DNA from 2 places in the Paraburkholderia caffeinilytica genome. Region 1 is predicted to be linked to the other one. Evidence: riboswitches for the same ligand, from Rfam matches in the RefSeq annotation. Region 1 holds a riboswitch; the other holds the start of a gene.
The links. A riboswitch is a leader RNA that binds a small molecule or an ion and turns the genes downstream of it on or off. The one in region 1 is predicted to bind manganese.
Positions count from the first base shown of each region.

Region 2: another riboswitch for manganese. It lies ahead of DSC91_RS25280 (sodium:calcium antiporter); the one in region 1 lies ahead of DSC91_RS15195 (TMEM165/GDT1 family protein).

Region 1 covers NZ_CP031466.1:3,457,695-3,466,613, forward strand. The annotation lists gene DSC91_RS15185 (SDR family oxidoreductase) at 1-154, opposite strand, end outside; gene DSC91_RS15190 (AraC family transcriptional regulator) at 422-1,363, shown strand; yybP-ykoY riboswitch at 1,513-1,695, shown strand; gene DSC91_RS15195 (TMEM165/GDT1 family protein) at 1,709-2,299, shown strand; gene DSC91_RS15200 (hypothetical protein) at 2,438-3,196, opposite strand; gene DSC91_RS15205 (DUF1571 domain-containing protein) at 3,424-4,455, shown strand; gene DSC91_RS15210 (acetoacetate decarboxylase family protein) at 4,738-5,538, shown strand; gene DSC91_RS15215 (tautomerase family protein) at 5,635-6,009, shown strand; gene DSC91_RS15220 (ABC transporter substrate-binding protein) at 6,109-6,828, opposite strand; gene DSC91_RS15225 (thioesterase family protein) at 7,191-7,742, shown strand; gene DSC91_RS15230 (winged helix-turn-helix transcriptional regulator) at 7,830-8,195, opposite strand; gene DSC91_RS15235 (zinc-dependent alcohol dehydrogenase family protein) at 8,355-8,919, shown strand, end outside.
Region 2 covers NZ_CP031467.1:2,005,844-2,014,762, forward strand. The annotation lists gene DSC91_RS25260 (aromatic ring-hydroxylating oxygenase subunit alpha) at 1-801, shown strand, start outside; gene DSC91_RS25265 (class I SAM-dependent methyltransferase) at 829-1,407, shown strand; gene DSC91_RS25270 (phytanoyl-CoA dioxygenase family protein) at 1,416-2,219, shown strand; gene DSC91_RS25275 (HAD family hydrolase) at 2,852-3,895, shown strand; gene DSC91_RS25280 (sodium:calcium antiporter) at 3,968-4,978, opposite strand; yybP-ykoY riboswitch at 5,079-5,250, opposite strand; gene DSC91_RS25285 (NADP-dependent oxidoreductase) at 5,430-6,449, shown strand; gene DSC91_RS37620 (hypothetical protein) at 6,454-6,639, opposite strand; gene DSC91_RS25290 (outer membrane protein) at 6,745-7,266, opposite strand; gene DSC91_RS25295 (hypothetical protein) at 7,795-8,097, opposite strand; gene DSC91_RS25300 (helix-turn-helix domain-containing protein) at 8,193-8,549, opposite strand.

The DNA of each region.
Region 1 (8,919 bases):
TTTCTTCAGCCAGCGCGGCGAGTCGTTCCGTACGGCGCGCGCCGATCACGAGTTGGTGCCCCTGGGCGGCGAGCAGCCGGACCGTTGCTTCACCGATACCGCTGCTGGCCCCGGTGATGAGGATGACTTTGGGTTGGTTGGATTGCGTCGTCATGTTGCTTTCTCCGTTTCGATAGTCTGTGCAGGTTGGGTCGAGGGAGAGGCTACGAAGTCTGCGCACCAAGCGGCAGGGCAATCGCGGCGGGGTCTCCCGGGCGCTTCGGCTACAGCGTCCAGCCGATGACCCATCTTATGAGCCGGGCACCTGCGCGCGAATACACGCGACAATCGCGGTATTGCCTATTCCTATTGAAGTGGGATGCGGCCCGTCGATCGTATCCAGTAGAATTTCCTCACCCGATCTGGCGAAAGAGGAGTCTTCGTGACCGTTGCCGACAACCCGGTTTCCGCAAGAATGGTGAGCCTGCTCCAGCGTCTGGCGCCGAACGAGGGGTACACCCAGTCCGCGCTGGAAGGCGTGCGGTTCATGCGTTCGAACCGGCCGCTGGGGCGCACGCCGGTGCTGTACGAGCCGAGCATCGTGATCGTGTGTCAGGGGCGCAAGCTTGGCTTTCTGGGTGAAGAGGTGTATGTCTACGACGCCCAGCACTATCTGATCTTGTCCGTGCCGCTGCCGTTCTCGACTGAAACCGAAGCGAGCGAGTCCGAGCCGATGCTGGCCGTGTCGTTGCGCCTCGATCTGATCGAGTTGAGCGACCTGATACTGGCGATCGATCGCGGCGGAAACCACCAGCAAGGCACTCCGCTAGGGATCGTATCGACGCCGCTCGAAGGCGACCTCGCCGAAGCGGCTTTGCGTCTGCTGCAAGCCATGACGTCACCCCTGGACGCCGAGGTGCTGGGGCCTGCAATCGTGCGGGAAATTTGCTATCGAGTATTGATCGGGGAACGAGGCGGAGCGATGCGGGCTGCGCTCGCGCATCAGGGCCGCTTCGGCAGAGTCGCGAAAGCGCTGCGGCGAATTCACACCGACTATGCGCAGCCACTGGATGTCAGTCGTCTCGCGGAAGAGGCGGGGATGAGCGTTCCCGCGTTTCATGTCAACTTCAGAACCGTTACGCTGACCTCTCCGATCCAATACATCAAGTCGACGCGTCTGCATCAGGCACGCCTGCTGATGATTCGCGACGGGTTGACTGCCGCCTCGGCGTCGGCGCGCGTCGGCTACGAAAGCCCCTCGCAGTTCAGTCGCGAGTTCAAGCGGTTTTTTGGACGCTCGCCGGTCGACGAGGCCCGAGACATGCGGGCATCGTTCGCGCTATCGCCAGCTGCAAAGATCGACGATTTCGCCGCGTCTCACTGACGGACTGGAAGCCGGCTACTCCCCAAAGACAGGGGCGAGCATATGATGCGCGAAAGGCATTCGTAATAATTGGCACGCGCAGCAATGCTCAACCGCGAAAAGCGCTATTGTGGCGGCTTGCCTCTGTAACATGAGGCGCGATAAAATCGCGCCTGCTCATTGGGGAGTAGCCGCCTCGAACGCCACGTTCGAGGGTGCACGTCAACATACTTGGCGAGTCGAGAGACCCGCTATGGCGTGCGCAGCCAAGTGCCTGGCAAGACCGATGACACGCATTCCGACCTAACCGGGTCGCCGGAATGCGCGTCATCGCGTTTTTTCTGCGCGGCCCGGGTACAACAACCCATGCAATCCTTCCTCATTTCGACCAGCGTGGTCGGCCTTGCCGAAATTGGCGACAAGACTCAACTCTTGTCCCTGGTACTGGCGGCGCGATATCGCAAGCCCATCCCCATCATTCTTGGTGTTTTTGCCGCTACCCTCATCAATCACGGTGCATCCGGCGCACTCGGCGCGTGGCTCGCGAGCGTTCTGAGTCCGGGCATTCTGAATTGGGCGGTTGTCGCGTCATTCGCGGTGATGGCGGTGTGGATTCTCATTCCCGACAAGCTGGACGACGCTGACGCGGTATTGACGAAAAACTCGATGGGCGTGTTCGGCACAACTGCGCTTACATTCTTCCTCGCCGAGATGGGCGACAAAACCCAAATCGTCACGATCGCGCTTGCTGCGCGTTTTCACGAGTTCTTCGGCGTTGTCGCGGGCACGACGCTCGGCATGATGTTGGCCAACGTGCCCGTCATCTATCTGGGGCACAAATTCGCCGACCGCTTGCCAACCAAGGCGGTCCACATTCTGGCCGCCATCATCTTCGTTGTGCTTGGTGGCCTCGCCCTCAGGACCGCGCTGTTTCCGCAAGCGCACCCGTTGTTCTAGTTCGAGAGCTTGCCTTATACGTTCGAGCCGTGATTTCCACGACGCGGTTTCCTGGACTGAACGTCACGGCCGAGGGGATTTCATCATGGAGCTGCTCTGATCCAGGTGCGGGTGTTTTCGGTTGAGCGTGGATGGGTCTCACATCATGCCGCCCATGCTGCCAGTGCCACCTACGCTTGCTCCCCCGGTCCCGCTTGTACCGGTACTCGGCGACGTCGCAATCGGATGTGCGGCTCCCATCGCGGCTATAAGCGCGACGGCGGCTGCGTCCGGTTCGCCGTTGGTGTCGATTGCGCCGAGAGCGAGGAGTGCTTCGAGATCGCTGTCCTCGCCTGGCTGACCGACCGTGAATGCGGTGGTCAGAAAATTGGGGGTGGAAAGCGTAATGCCGTACTTTTGCTGCAGACTCTGGACGACGGCGGCCTGCGCGGTCAGGACGTCGGTCTGATTCTGCAGCGTCTGCTGAAACGGTGTGCTCGTTGCGAAGCCGGCGATAAGTCCGCTTTCATTCGTACCGAGTTGCGCCGCCAGATACGACAACAACAGGTCGGTCTCCGGCGTGACGTTGTACGTGCCGCCTGCGAACGCTGTGGAGTGCAGCGTCGTCCCGCCCGAGGTCGCAGCGATCATGCAGGGCATCGCCGCGCCGAATGTCGCGTGGAAGTTTCCGTTCGCATCCGCCGCGACCGAGGTGGAGCCCCGCGCGCAGCCGATGCTAATCGTCGCGTTCGCGAGTGCCTTGCCGGTTGCCGCCGTACCGGCAATCGACACCATCGACAGGCTGCTCGCGCTGCCGCTACCACCGCCTCCGCCGCCGCAGCCCGCGAATAGCGCAACGGATGCAGTTAGCAGCCCCGCGCAAACAGGACGGATGACGTGCTGTTGTCGAGTGCTCATCGAAGTCTGCCGTTGGTTCGTACGTCGTTTAAACGATTTCGTGGGGGCGTCTATTCCATCTCTCGCATAGCGCCTGATTTTGCGAGGACATTGCGCACTATCCGCCCCGAGCGAGGTGGCGGCTGAGTGCCGAAAAGTGTCCCGGCTCCACCGCGGCAGACCTTCACTTCACACGATTGGAATATAGGGGCCACGCCATACGTTTATTGGGAGCGCCGGCACCCGAGATGATGATGGCCCGTGCTGAACCCATGATGCCTTGCGGTGTTCGTCTTTCCGATCGTCCAGCAAGCCTAAGCACGCTGCTTGCCGCGGGTTGGCAGGCAAGCGCGCGGACGTTGCTGTGCGCGCTTGCGTTGACGTGCCTGTTTGTCTGCATGGGCGCCGAGGCCCAATCGGCCAAACCGGTGACGCCGGTTTCACCCGGACCATCGACGGAATGCGCCGACGCCGCCACGTCGGATACCGTGAGTGTGGACGTCGACCGGTTCAGGTGTCTCGCGGCGCGCGATCAGGCGGCTGCGTTGAGAGCGTGGATCGAAAGCCGCTCGCTTCTGTCCCTCACTGACGCCCAGATTCTTTCCCTGATGGACGCGATGAAGCCAGACGCCTTTGTCGAGTACGCGAGATCCGACATGGTTCCCGACGACGCCTGCGAATACAGAATGTTCCGGCAGGAACGCATAGCCGGCAGATGGTCCGGCGGACCCGATCACATGGTTATCCGATACCAGGACAGCCCCAGAAAAGTCTACGCAAAATGGCTGCCTGATGGCGCACATGCGGGGCAGGAGATTCTCTACGACGAAACAAGGGACCCTGATAGCGTCGTCGGTCATCTGGGCGGCGCGCTGCGTATTTTGTCAGGCAAGATCGCCATCGACGGCTCGTTCGCCCACACCCAATCCCGTCATAGTGTCCGCGATCTCGGCCTGCAGTACATCGCGCGCACCATTGAGCACGACGCCCGCAGCTTTCGTGAAGAGGGCTTGACTGAAAAGCCGGCCCGCATCGAACTCATGAATGTGCACGGCACGCGCTTGCTTGCATGGACGTGGACTGCTCCGTCAGGGCCGCCGGCGCACTACGCGCAGCGCGTGAGACTGCTGTTCGATCTTCTACACCCCTGGCCCAGTGGTGAATCCGCGTGGGACGAGCGCGGCGACCTGGTGGAGATGATCCGTTTCGAAGACGTTGTGCCTCACCGCTGGAGCGAATCGATTTTCGATCGGCATAACCCTGAATACGGTTTTCGCTGAGGGCATATCCAGCGAAACGCCCACGCCGGTTCGCAAGGATTGGTTGCCGCGATGCAGGGTTGTGATCTGCAGCGCGGTCGTGCGATTTCGAAAGCGTCAGCAGGCGAGGCGCGGCACTATTCCTTCACGCCCAGCACGCCGGATCGAGCGCGACGCGGATCGCATCGTGGCCGCGAGTTGCGTCCTCGAACTGTCCGCGTCAGGTGATGCGCGGCGTTCCCAGGAAACGCAGGGATTCCATGTGTAGCGACGTCCCGTCGCCCCCGATCAAGGAGAAACGAGATGCCTAAAGCGTTTTCGGTTCCTATTACTCCGCAAGGCAAGTCCGCACTGGCGACGCTGCCGCCGTGGCACTATTCCAGCGACTGCCTCGCCATCGAATACTGGGCCGACCAGAAAGCGATCGCGGCGCTCCTCCCGCCAGGTGTCACGGTGGACGAGAAATCAGGCGGCCGCTGCTTCTTCTGGTTTCTGGATTGGCAGTTCACGGGTTCCAATGACGAATTGACGGACCCGGCTCGCTATCAATACCGCGAAGCTTTCGTTCTGGTCGAAGCAGTCTTCGAAGGTGTTCCGGTCAACTACTGCCCCTACATCTTCGTCGACAACGATGCGGCCATCGCCCGCGGGTGGGCGCAGGGGTTTCCAAAGAAACTCGCCAGCGTCTACCAGACTCGCAGTTTCTCCGCGCCGAGTCTGGCCGCTGCGCCGCTTGCCAAAGGCAGTCGCTTTGGCGCGAGTGTGTCCGCGCACGGCGAGCGGCTGGCAACGGCGCGCATCCAGCTCGATGAACCTGTCGCGGATCCGACGACCGTGTTCAACCGGCCGACGACGATGCGCCGCTACTTTCCTCAACTCGCAGCGGGACTTCAGGAAAAGCCACCGGTCGATGAACTCACCATGTCGCTCACGGACAATCTCGCGATCGTGGATGTCTGGACCGGATCGGCGGAACTGAAGATTCCCGAAGTCGACGGCGAGGACATGCACCTGATTGCGCCCTTGCGTGTCGGGCGAGGTTATCGGCTCGGCATGGCGTACTCCGTGACCGACCTGCGCATTCTGAAGAACTACGCCGGATGATCGTGGGGACTGTTCTGTGAGTTGGCAGGGAGGCCAGGTTGTGCAGGCCGCCGTCAATGCGAATGCCCGCGAAACATCAGCATAGGAGCCGCGCTCATGCCGCTCTACACCTTGATTACTCAGGACGGCGTTCTCAGCAGTGACGCCAAGGCCAGGCTCGCGATGGAACTGACAATCCTGCACTCCGACTATGCGGGCGTGCCAAAAAACTGGGTACACGTCGTGTTTCAGGACTATGCGCCGGGCAGCGGGTTCACTGCGGGAGAACCCGCTGCAACTGCCGCGCTCACGCTCCTGATGCGGGCAGGGCGATCACCCGAATACAAGCGGGAATTGATACAGCGTCTTTGGAAACTGTTCCAGACCGCGACGGGCGCGCCCGATGACCAGATTGTCGTTGGCATTCAGGACGTGCCCGCCAGTCAGGCGATGGAGATGGGCCAGGTCATGCCGGACGTCGCGGGCGAATAGTGCGAGGGCAAGGGCGCCGACGCGTGTCCGATTGCTCACCGGTTGCTGCGAAAGTCTTGCATGGGGTGCTGTGCCTCGAGGGCACTGACGCGTCGTACGCTACTCGTTGTTGTCGGCGACTGCCGCGCCCGCGATGTGATGTCGCGCCAGCGAAGCCGCGACGAAGCCTGACGCCTTCATGTCCTCGACGAACCTCGACAGATACGCAACCGCTTCATCGCCCCTGGTCTTTGGCACGCCCATCGCCTGACGGATCACCATGAAGCGCTGGTCCAATATCCGCAATCCACCGGTTTTAGCGGCGTCTTCTTCGAGCTGTTGCTTGACGCCTGCAGCCACGTCCAGATGCTGATCCAGAAAGCCTTGCACAACCGCCGGTGAAGTCGGCATCCGGACGAGTGTCGCGTGATGCAGTTCGCGCGTCAGAAACAGATCGTAGGCGCTGCCCTTGCCGACCGCGACCGTCACGCCGGGTCGATCGACGTCCTCGTTGGCGGCGATTGGCGAACTGTCGCGCACGAGATAGAACCCTTCTATCAGCACATACGGTTTGGTGAATGCGATCTCCTGTCCGCGCTTCGGATCGACGGCGAAGAACCCGATGTCCGCCTTGTCCTGACTCACGTTTTCAACCGAGGCGCCCGCCGACTTGACCACGACCAGTTGCAATGGCACGCCCAGTCGTTTGGCGAATTCGGTGGCGAGATCGACAGACACGCCGACCGGTTCGCCCGTCGCCGGATCAAGACTGGCGAGAACAGGATTGCCGAGATTGATCGATGCGCGCAGCGTGCCGCTCGGCGCGAACACCGTCGCCATCGACGCGCTCGCGTCTTTCGTTTGCGCGACAGCGGGCGTTGGAACGGGTACGGATAGGACCGCACTCGACGCCATTAAGGCTGCCAACGTTCTGACCACACCGCTACGGCGTTTTGCGATTGAAGGCTTTGTCATCTTGGGTTGCCCTTGATTAGCGTGCCAGAGCGACATTATCCGGGCATTTGTCGAAAGGCGTGTGCGGACAACCCATGTCGATGTCGTGATGCGCTACGACATGTCGTTTCTTTTCGAGTGAGTGTTCTACAGATTTGCCGGGCCATCTTTGTCCGCGATCTTGTTCGCGCGACTACCATGCACGTTTCTATGCCGCACGCGGCGCGTTCCTATCATCGGGTTTTCGCATGAGTCTATTAATTCGTTTGCTGATTCTGTTATTCGCCAGTCGTCGCCGGAGCCGGCTGCACGTGCTCGACACGTGTATCACGCCGTTTCGCGTCTGGCTAAACGACCTCGACGTGTTGCGTCACATGAACAACGGCCGTTATTTCACGATCCTCGACCTGGCGCGCGTGGATCTGATGATGCGGAGTGGTCTATGGCGGCAATTGAAGGCACGAGGCTGGTATCCCGTCGTCACACTGGAAACGATGCGTTTTCACCGGTCGCTCGAGCTTGGCGACCGCTACAACGTCCGCACGCGTGTTATCGGTTGGGATGAAAAGCACATCTTCATCGAACAAGGGTTCGTGCGCGACGATGTGCAGGTCGCATTGTCGGTTGTGCGAGCACGGTTCCTGAAGCGAAGCGGCGGCGTCGTGACGACGGCCGAGTTGCTGCAACTGTCGGAGATTACGCAACCTTCGCCGGAGTTGCCCGAATGGGTCGCGAGCTGGAGTGAGGCCGAAGGAGGGTTGGCGTTGAAGCAGTCTACGTTTGCCTCATCCGTTTCTTAACCGTCCGGCCAGAAGCGGCCACTGGACCGTTGCTCGCAACTTGGCGACAACGCAACACTCACCGTCATGGGCTAACGTTGCGTTTGACTATGCCGCGTCAACGGCTTTTGGCCGCAAGCCCCGCCGCTCCAGCCAGCCCGTTCCCCACTCGTTGAGCTGCGAAAGAATCGGGCCGATCGTACGTCCCTCGTCCGTCAACGCGTATTCGACTTTGGGCGGCACGACGGGATAAACCGTGCGGGTAATGAAGGCATCGTCTTCGAGTTCACGCAATTGCTTCACGAGCAGCCGCGGCGTGCATCCCGGCAGTTGACGGTGCAACTCGTTGAACCTCATCGTACCTTTGGTCTGCAGGTAATAGAGGATCACGCCTTTCCAGCGGCCGTTGATGAGGTTGAGCGTCGCGACCATTGCGCACGCCGGCACTTCATCGTATTTGCGACGCTTCGGCATCACGATCTCCAGGATTCGGGCAGAGCGAGGCAGCGTTTTTACACTACCCTTTTGTATAGTATATGTAAAAAATTGTAGTATTGCACCGCACAGCGCACACACGAACAATGGAGTTAACGCTCGGCGACACAGCCCGAGCTACCCTCCAAGGAGCCATGTATGACCCGTGTTGTCCGCTTTCATGAATATGGCGATGCCGACGTGCTGCGTATTGAAAACGTGGACGTTCCTGCCCCTGCCGCAGACGAAGTTCAACTCACTGTGAAGGCCATCGGCCTCAATCGTGCCGAGGTTATGTTTCGTACCGGCCGCTATCTGCAAGAAGCGGTGTTCCCCTCTCAACTTGGCTACGAGGCGGCGGGTGTCGTCAAGGCGCTGGGCGCAGACGTTAAGGGCTTTGCTGAAAACGATGCCGTCAGCGTCATTCCGACACTCGACATGTCGCGCTGGCCCACATACGGCGAACTCATCAACATTCCCGCCAAATATGTCGTCAAGCACCCGGCAAGCCTGACCTATGAACAGGCCGCTGCATCGTGGATGCAGTACGTCACCGCGTGGGGTGCGTTGATTGAGCAGGCGAAATTGAATGCCGACGATGTCGTGATCATCTCGGCGGCATCGAGCAGTGTCGGCGTCGCCGCGATTCAAGTCGCCCGGAGTGTTGGAGCGACCGTGATTGCTACCACCCGGACAAGTGCGAAGGCTCAACCGCTTCGCGATG
Region 2 (8,919 bases), on a different replicon from region 1:
GGCCGCGCGCGCTTCAACACCTTCCAGGTCGAGTGGTGCGGCGATTTCGTGTTCTTCGCGATCAAGCCGCGAACAGGCCTGTACGAGCAACTGGGCAAAACCGCCGAGATTCTCGAGAACATCTCGTTCAACGTCGACCGGCGCCTCGATCTGAACCGTTACGAGTACGAGTGCTATTGGCCGCTCGCCGTCGAAAACGCGCTCGAGCCCTATCACATCGCGGCAGTGCACATGGAAACGCTCGCCACGCTGCAACTGGGCGACGGCGAGAACGTGTTCGACGGCGTGAATTCGATCTGGTACGCGCCGCTCGGCAATGCGCGCCTCGGCAACCAGCTGGCTCGATTGCGCAAACTGTTCAACATCGACTACCAGTACGAGGGATATATGAGCATCTATCTCTTCCCGTTCACCATGATTTCTTCGACGTACGGGTACTCGTATTCGCTGCAAAACTTTTTCCCGGCTCCGCAAGGCGCGAGCCGCACGCGTTTCACCAGCCGTTTGTACGCGTCGAACACGTTGAATGAAAACGCCGCGCGCGTGCTCGACTCGTTTTTCGAATCGACTGTGCGGATGAACCGACAGGTGTTCGACGAAGACCACGAAGTCTGCAAGCTGCTTCCTAAGGAAAGCTGGTCGATCCACGCGCTCCGCTTCCCGTCCGATGCGGAGGTGAAGATCGACCATTTCAGACAATCGTGCCGGGCCGTCGGCGAAACGAGCCTGACCGCACTGCATCAGATTCAGACGTCGATCGACGAAGCCGCCTCGCTGTGCGCGAGCGGCGCCGCAGATTGAAGCCAACACCCCAGCGAGAGTTTCACTATGGCGACGCCATCAAAATTCGACAACGACACCTTTCCGCTAACGCGCGAACACATGGACGGCTTCGTCCGACGCACTGCCGATCGGCTCGCCGAACACACCGGCAAGCTGCTCGAAGTCGGCCCGCAAGATCGCTCGCTGGTGCGCCAGTGTTTCACGAACTTTAGCGTCGATACGTTCGACGTGGTCGACACGTACAAACCGACGATCGTGGGCGACATCACCAAGGTCAACGCGGCGATTCCGGAAAGTGCATACGACGTGGTCGTGTGCATGGACGTGATCGAACACACGCTGAATCCGTTCGACACGGTCAAGGAAATCCGTCGCATCCTGAAACACGAAGGCTATCTGATGATTTCCGCGCCGCTCAATTGGCGCATTCATGGGCCGTCGCCGGATTGCTGGCGCATTACCGAGCACGGCTGGAACGTTCTGCTGCGCGACTTCGATATTGTCGAGATCGACATTCTGGAATCGCCGGAACGCGAGTTGTTCCCATTGAAATACAACGTGCTCGCGAAGTGCAACAAGTTCAAGAACACGCAAGACAATGAACTGACGTTCCGTTTCATCTAGTTATCGACATGAAAAATACTTTGGCATCCGTTGAGGCGGTCGTCGATCACATCGCCTCGGAGACGTTCAGTCCGGACGTATTCAAAGAGACCGGCGTATTCGTGATGCGCAACGCAATTCCGGCACCGGTGGTTCAGGCGTGGCAGCAGGAATGGCGAACGTTTTACGACGCGCAGTTGGCCGAAGGCCGGGACGTCAACAAGGCGAATCCGGTAGCGCTCAAGGAACAATTGCCGCCGAAGCTGGCCTCGATGTACAAAGAGCCGGTATTTGCAGAGACATTCAAGCAGATATTCGGCGACCACGTCGCGCTGTACAACCACCGCTTCGTGATTAAGGACAAGTTCAGTTCGAACAAGGTGTTTCTGCATCAGGACAGCTGCTATCACCTCGGCAATCTGAACAAGTGCAGCATGTTCGTGCCGCTCAGCATCGTGAACGCGGACAACGGCGGTATGACGTTCTACGCGGGCTCGCATAAGCTGGGCGTGCTCGGCGACGCGGGCGAGATCAATCCGGACAGCTTCGATTTCAAATGGCCGAAAATCACGCCGGAGCTGAATCCGGGGGACTTTGTCATTATGAACAGTGCGCTGTGGCACGAGTCCGGCCCGAATGTGTCGGGCATCGACCGGATCATGGCCGACACGATCGTGCAGCCCGCCGACGATCCGACCGGAAAGGATCTGCTGTGCGGCGAATGGCAAACGGATATCTTCTATTCGCCGACCAACTATATCCGCTACTTCGTGAACTCACGCGTGCTGAAGCTCATCAAGTACGAGAAGGAGCGCGCGGCCACCGCCGCGTGAGGACGGATCTGCTGCGCGTCGAACACGCTCGGCGTGTAGCAATTCCGGATGTTGAATGAGGCGGCAAGACCCGGCGGCTTATTACCTTTATTGGCTTCGTCGGCCGATGCCTGAGCGAACGGCGGCGACAACCACACCGGAGCCGCTTATAACGCTGCCGATCAAAGCGCGTATTTACGACCCTTTCCCGCACCTCGCTTATAGGCATGTCTTATAGGCGAACCCATTCCTTTGCTCGACGCAGATAAAAAAATAAATAGCGTTTGCATTTTCGAATTCAATCGAACTGGTCACAGACGCGGATTGGTCCGCCCGGCAGCCACGCGCAGTCTGGGAAATATGCAAAACAGATCAGACCACGCGATTAAATCGCGCCAGGTCTTTCGAACCCGCGGGAATGCAGCCATTCCCCCAGCCGATTCTTGCCATGGCGTTGAGAATTTTCCCCTCGATTCATCGGAAACCGCATCGCTGGATATGCGATCGCCAATTACCGGCATTGGGTCGCCGTTCAAAAAAGCAACAGAATCGGCTGCAATAATCACCGCATCCCATTAGACTGGCGCTCGCTTTAGATTCGATCCACCGCATTTGATGAGGCTTTCATGATTCGCACGATGCAGCGGTACTGTTTGGCTTTGACCGTTGGGATTCTTTCAGCTTGCACCGTTACGCCGCGTCACGACGCGGGCGAATCGTCGGCTAGTGCTTCGACGAGCGCTGCGCTTGCATCATGGAACGACACCGCGACCAAACGCTCGATCGTCGATTTCGTCACGCTGGTCACGACGCCGGAGTCGAAGGATTTCATCGCCCGCGCTGACCGGATCGCCGTGTTCGACAACGACGGCACGTTGTGGCCGGAGCAACCCGCCTCGGTGCAGCTGGTGTTCGCGCTGCAACAGGTGAAGACGGTGGCCGGGCGGCATCCGGAATGGAAACGGCAGGAACCGTTCCGCTCGATTCTGAAAGGCAATCTTAAGAGTATCGCGGCGAGCGGCGACGCCGGCTCGATGAGGCTCGTCGCGGCGGCGCATGCCGGCATGACCGGCGATCAATTTGCCGCGCTTGTGCACGAATGGTTCGACTCCGCGACCGACCCGCGCTTCAATCGTCCATACGCCGACCTGGCCTATCAGCCGATGCTCGAGTTACTCGCCTATCTGCGCGCCAACGGGTTCAGAACCTACCTGGTGACGGGCAGCGATGTCGAGTTCGTCCGTGACATCGCGCAGCGCGTGTACGGCATTCCGCCCGAGCAGGTGATCGGCAGCACCGTCAAATACAAGTACAGCCAGACGAACGGCGCGGTGTCGTTGAGCCGGCTTGCGCAGGTCGACACGCTCGTCGACGGCGCGGCTAAACCGCTCGCCATCGACCGCGTGATCGGCAGGCGTCCAGTGATCGCGTTCGGCAACGCCGACGGCGATGTGCCGATGCTCGAATGGACCTCGACCGGCGACGGCCCACGCCTCTCGGCGCTGCTGCATCACACCGATGCAGAACGGGAGTATGCGTACGACCGCACGACGAAAAGCGGCAAGCTCGACAAGGGTTTGGACGAGGCCGGCGCGAAAGGCTGGCTCGTCGTCGATATGAAGGATGACTGGAAGACGGTGTTCAAGCCGGATAGCACGGCAACCGCCACAGCTGCGGCCGCCGCGCCCTCCAATTAAAGCGAAAGCGGCAATCAGGAAGGCCACGCCTGCTGCCGCTTTTCGCGCGGTCTTCCCCCCTTCATCATTCAGCTAACGGCTCAGCGTGATCGCCAGATAAGTCGCGTAGAGCACGCCGCACACCAGCAGCGCCCACACCGGCACGCCGCGCTCGCGCACGTTGATTCGCAGCCACGCGGCGGCGGCGAGCGTGATCACAATGCCGGTCACCACTTCGATGCGCGGCGTCCACGGCGTCAGCAGAATTCCGATCGCGGGCAGCAGCGTGCCCTGAAACACCATCGCGCCGGTGATGTTGCCGAACGCCAGCGTGTCCTTGCCACGGCGAATCCACAGGATGCTGTTGACCTTCTCCGGCAACTCGGTGGCAATCGGAATGATCAGCAGCGACAGCAGCAGCGGCGAGACGCCGAGCACCTGCGACACGCCCCGCACACCATGGATGAAGCCTTCCGCGCCCCACACCAGCAGCGCGACGGCCAGCACCAGTTGCGCCGCGATGGTCGCGAGATTGGTGGGCAAGCCGAGACGCGACAGCAGCATCCTGCCCGGCGCTTCGGTGCCATGACCGGCGTCGACCAGTTTGTTCGATGCGCGGAACGTCATCACCACATAGGTGATGTACACGCCGACCAGCGCCGCGCTGATCAGCGCCCGCACGAACATCTGGTCATGCGGCACGTACATCGCGGCGGCCGCCAGCACGAACGCACACAGGAAGTAGTTCAGATCGCGCGTGAAACCCGTGCGTTCCGGCGTCACCCGGCCGGCGACGCCGCGCGAACCGAGAATCGCGAGCGTCATCAGGAAGGTGGAGAGGGTGGAGAGCATGAGCGGCGCGCCGAGAATCGCGCCGACGCCGATCTCCTGGTTGACCGCGCTATCGGCCGTGCCACCGGCAATCGCGAGCAGCGGAACGAGGGTTTCGGGCAAGGCGGTACCGACCGCCGCGAACAGCGAACCTGTCACGCCCTCGGAGATTTTCAGGCGCTCGCCGAGGTGTTCGAGTGCGTTGGTGAAGAGCTCGGCCGCCACCAGAATGACGACCAGCATGAGCGCGAGTTCAAACAGGAGACCGGTCATGTGCGGCTCCCGGCAAATCCAGAGGGGAAACGGCACGACGGACGGTCAAGCGGGAACACTGGCAGGGCACAACGATGTTTCACAGGGCAACTCCGCGGTCGGACGTAGATGACGAACCCATGACGCACCGCGACCCGTCCGACCAGAACGAAGTAGTGCGCCAATGGTCTCGCCAAACCGACCCGGTCGAACGCGCCATGACCCGCAGGCCAAGTATGTTGACGCGCTCTCCTTCAATGGATGAAGGAAGGCTACTCCCCAGTGACCCGAGGATTCTAACGGGACCGGCGGCTTTCAACAAGCTTGGAGTCGGGCGCTGTTTGGTGCTGTTTGGTGCTATTGGGCGCTTGCGCCGACGCCTTCCGGTCTCGTCGCGTCTGTCCGACGCGCGAGCGTGTGATAGCCCCACTGGTAAGATCACTCACCGTCTACGACCGCAGTGAGTCCTCACATGAACTACCAGAATCGCCAGTGGTTTTACGTCAAGCGTCCGGAAGGACGGGTTGGCGATGAACACTACGAATTGCGCGAAAACGAGCTCGACGACACTTTGTCATCGAACGAGGTGCTGATCCGCGCGCGCATCGTCAGCGTCGATCCGTACATTCGGATCCAGCAACACGAACGCAATACTTACGATGTGCCGCATCCGCTCGGGATCGTCCAACGGGCGGGCGTGGTGGGTGAAGTGGTGGCGTCGGCGAGTCCGCTTTTCAAACAAGGCGACTGGGTGTCGGCCTACAGCGGCTGGCAACTGTACGCCAAGTGCCATCACAGCGAGCTGACCAAACTGAACCCCGAGGCGGCGCCCGTTTCGACCGCGCTCGGCGTGCTCGGCATGCCGGGTCGCACCGCGTGGTTCGGTTTGATGGAAGCAGGCCGGCCGCGTCCGGGCGACACGCTGGTCGTATCCGGTGCGGCGGGCGCGGTCGGCTCGCTGGTCGCGCAGTTCGGCAAACGCGCCGGGTGCCGCGTCATCGGCATCGCGGGTGGCCCGGACAAGTGCGCGTTTCTGACCGACACGCTGAAGCTCGACGGTGCCGTCGACTACCGGGCGCATCCCACACTCGAAGGCTTGCAGTCGGCGCTGCAGGCGGCCACCGGCGGCGTCGACGTCTATTTCGACAACGTGGGCGGCATGGTCACCGATGCGGTGATCCCGCTCATCAAGCGCCGCGCGCGAATCGTGATCTGCGGCGCGATCGCTCAATACGACGGCGGTCTCGATACGCCGGACCTCGCGCCGCGCTTCCTGCAGCACATGCTGTTTCAGCGCGCGACGATCCAAGGGATTCTCGCGCGTGATTTCACGCATCGGATGGACGAGATGCTGCAGACTGTCGCGCCTTGGGTGAAGAGCGGTGAGATTGTTTATCAGGAGACTTACGTCGATGGTTTTGACGCGTTGCCTCAGGCGCTGAACAGCCTGTTTGAAGGGAAGAATCTTGGGAAGCTGCTGGTTAGGGTGTGACCGGTCAGACGATGCGGATCGCCGACGGCCGTGACGACGGCCCGCCGCTCGCGAGATGAAACGCATAGCGGGAGACACCGGCGGCGGCCCATCGCAAGTCGAGCCAGCGGGTTACATACCCCACCGGCTCGGCCTGTTCGATCAGGCAATCAATACTGGTGTCGCAAACAGGCAAGGCAGATAGGTTCACGCCCTATAAAGTCGTGGGTGCATCTGTTCCGACGTTTGCCTCTTGCAGCAACATCGCCTGAAGCACGAATTCAACGCCTTCGTCGCGTAACGTGATCTGGTCCGCCTAGTTGAAGTGATACTGCAGGCCGACGGTAAAGCTGTTATTGCGCCGTTTCGTACCGTCTTTATTACTGGAGTCGGTCGTCCATTCGCCTGCCACGCTCACGTGCCTGGCGAACTTATATTCGACCCCCAATCCCCAATGCAAGCGGGTTTCCGGCCAGCTTGACGTGAAACCAACGCGAGCATAGGGCATGATCTGATTGAATGGCATGCCGAATTTCGCATCGATCCCACCGTCTTTATACGTTGACGAACCATGATGCAGATCAGCGAAAATCTCAGCACCCAACACGAAGCGGTCGACGTCAAAGTTATATCCCGCCATGAATCCTGGAAATACTGTGGTATGCGATGCTTTATTGACGACGCCTGACGCGTCAGAATTATTCAAGCCCACTTTGAAACCGACATAGGGGCCGGCAAACTGGCTCGCCCCCACTTGATGCGTTGAAAGCTGTGCGTGCGCAAAATTGGACAGCAGAGCGATTGAGGCGGTTAAAATCAGCTTCGTTATTTTGTACATGACCTTCAAACTAAAAAACAGAACGCCGCGAATATTTCGCAATATCTATCTGGATGTAGGGAGGCGCCAGCAGAAATTCCGGGCCTGAATTGCTATGCATGATGCAGTGTGCATAGACGGCCCATGCTAGATAAGCAGATAGATTGAAACAACGGGAGATTTCCGAAAGCGGACGTTCACAATTCTGCCTGCTGAGTGCTCAGACAAAAAAATGACGGATATTGAAGGAATTTTATATTTTATAAATATTTTAAATATCCCGGCCGAGCATGAAGGGAGACAGCAGCTGGCGGCATCGATGTCTATTTCGACAATGTGGGCGGCATGGCCACCTTTGGGGCGGGCTGAATCCAGATCAGAGGAGGCATGCAGGAAACGAATTGGGCGCCAATCCTGATTCCGGTAGTGCAGCGTGGGGCTTAGGCTGATAGTGACGTCAATAAGGTCAAGGTTGACGAGCCACTAAGAGCGTTGGAGATCGAATAACAGCAAACCCGGCCGAAGCCGGGTTTGCTGTTTGTGGATTGTTCATGTCCGTTTGCTGCGTCTTCGCAGCATGGCCTCCTTCTCCGGCGCAGTCATGTACCTGCCGGCAATCCTGTAGTTATAGTCCGGGGTAATGGTGATCTGTCCGAGCCGGTAGTCGATGCTGAACAGGACCTGGTGCCCCGGCAGAAAGCCTGCGTGTTCGAGCATCGCATCAGTCACCTGCATCCACGGAAAGGCCGTACGCCTGCCGTGTTCCTTCGTGCCGTCTGCTTCAAGCGCAACGGAAATGCGCGTGACCTGTTCGTCGCGTGCGCGACGTGGTTTAAGATTGGCGTTAGCCATGGTCAACTCCTTCGGTGAGTTGGTTGTGGTTAGCGGGCCGTATGGGTTGCCGCCCATGCGGCCCGCGCTTCTTCTACTACATCAAATCTCCTTTCTTACTGCTGGGTCTGTGCCAGCACCGTTTCAAGCATCTCGGATACGAAGCGTTGCCGCGCCTTCGGTAGCCGGCTGATCGCCTCGAGCTGCTTTTGCAGCTTAGAGGGCCGGCCGCGTTTTTTGGGTCGGGCAACGTCCTGCCCCAGCAGTTCGTCGGATGACAGCCCAAGCGTTCTGGTCAACTCCGGTAGCATTGAGACAGGCGGCCGCAGCCGCGCGCCTTCGTAGTGGGCGAGGGTCTGCTGGGCAATGCCAAGCTGCTCGGCAAGTTGCTGCTGAGTGAACTTGTGGGCCTTGCGTGCGCTGGCGATACGCGAACCCAATGCCTTGAAAAACTGTTCATCCTTCGGATTCATGACTAAGTTCTGCGGTGAAGGTCCAACCATGATGATAGCGCTGATTTGGGGACTCGTGGGGATGCGTTACTCTGAAATGGAGTTTTTAGATGCGAAGTTCTTCAAATTCTGAATCTTCTGAGAGGTCTGTAGCGGAATGGCTAATTCGTGTCAGGCGTCCAGTAGGAGGGACTGGAAAGGCCTCACGCGCGATGGGCCAGTGGCGCGGCTGCCCCGCGGCACGCGCGCGACCTTGACGAGTAAGCGCACTAGTGCTGCCGCGATCAGTTTCTTGTCGCGCGGGTTGTAATATTTCATGGCCATCTGCAGCGTTTTCCAACCGAGAACCTTCGCGAGGGTTGCCGTCTAGTCGCGAGGCGGCTTCGCGTCC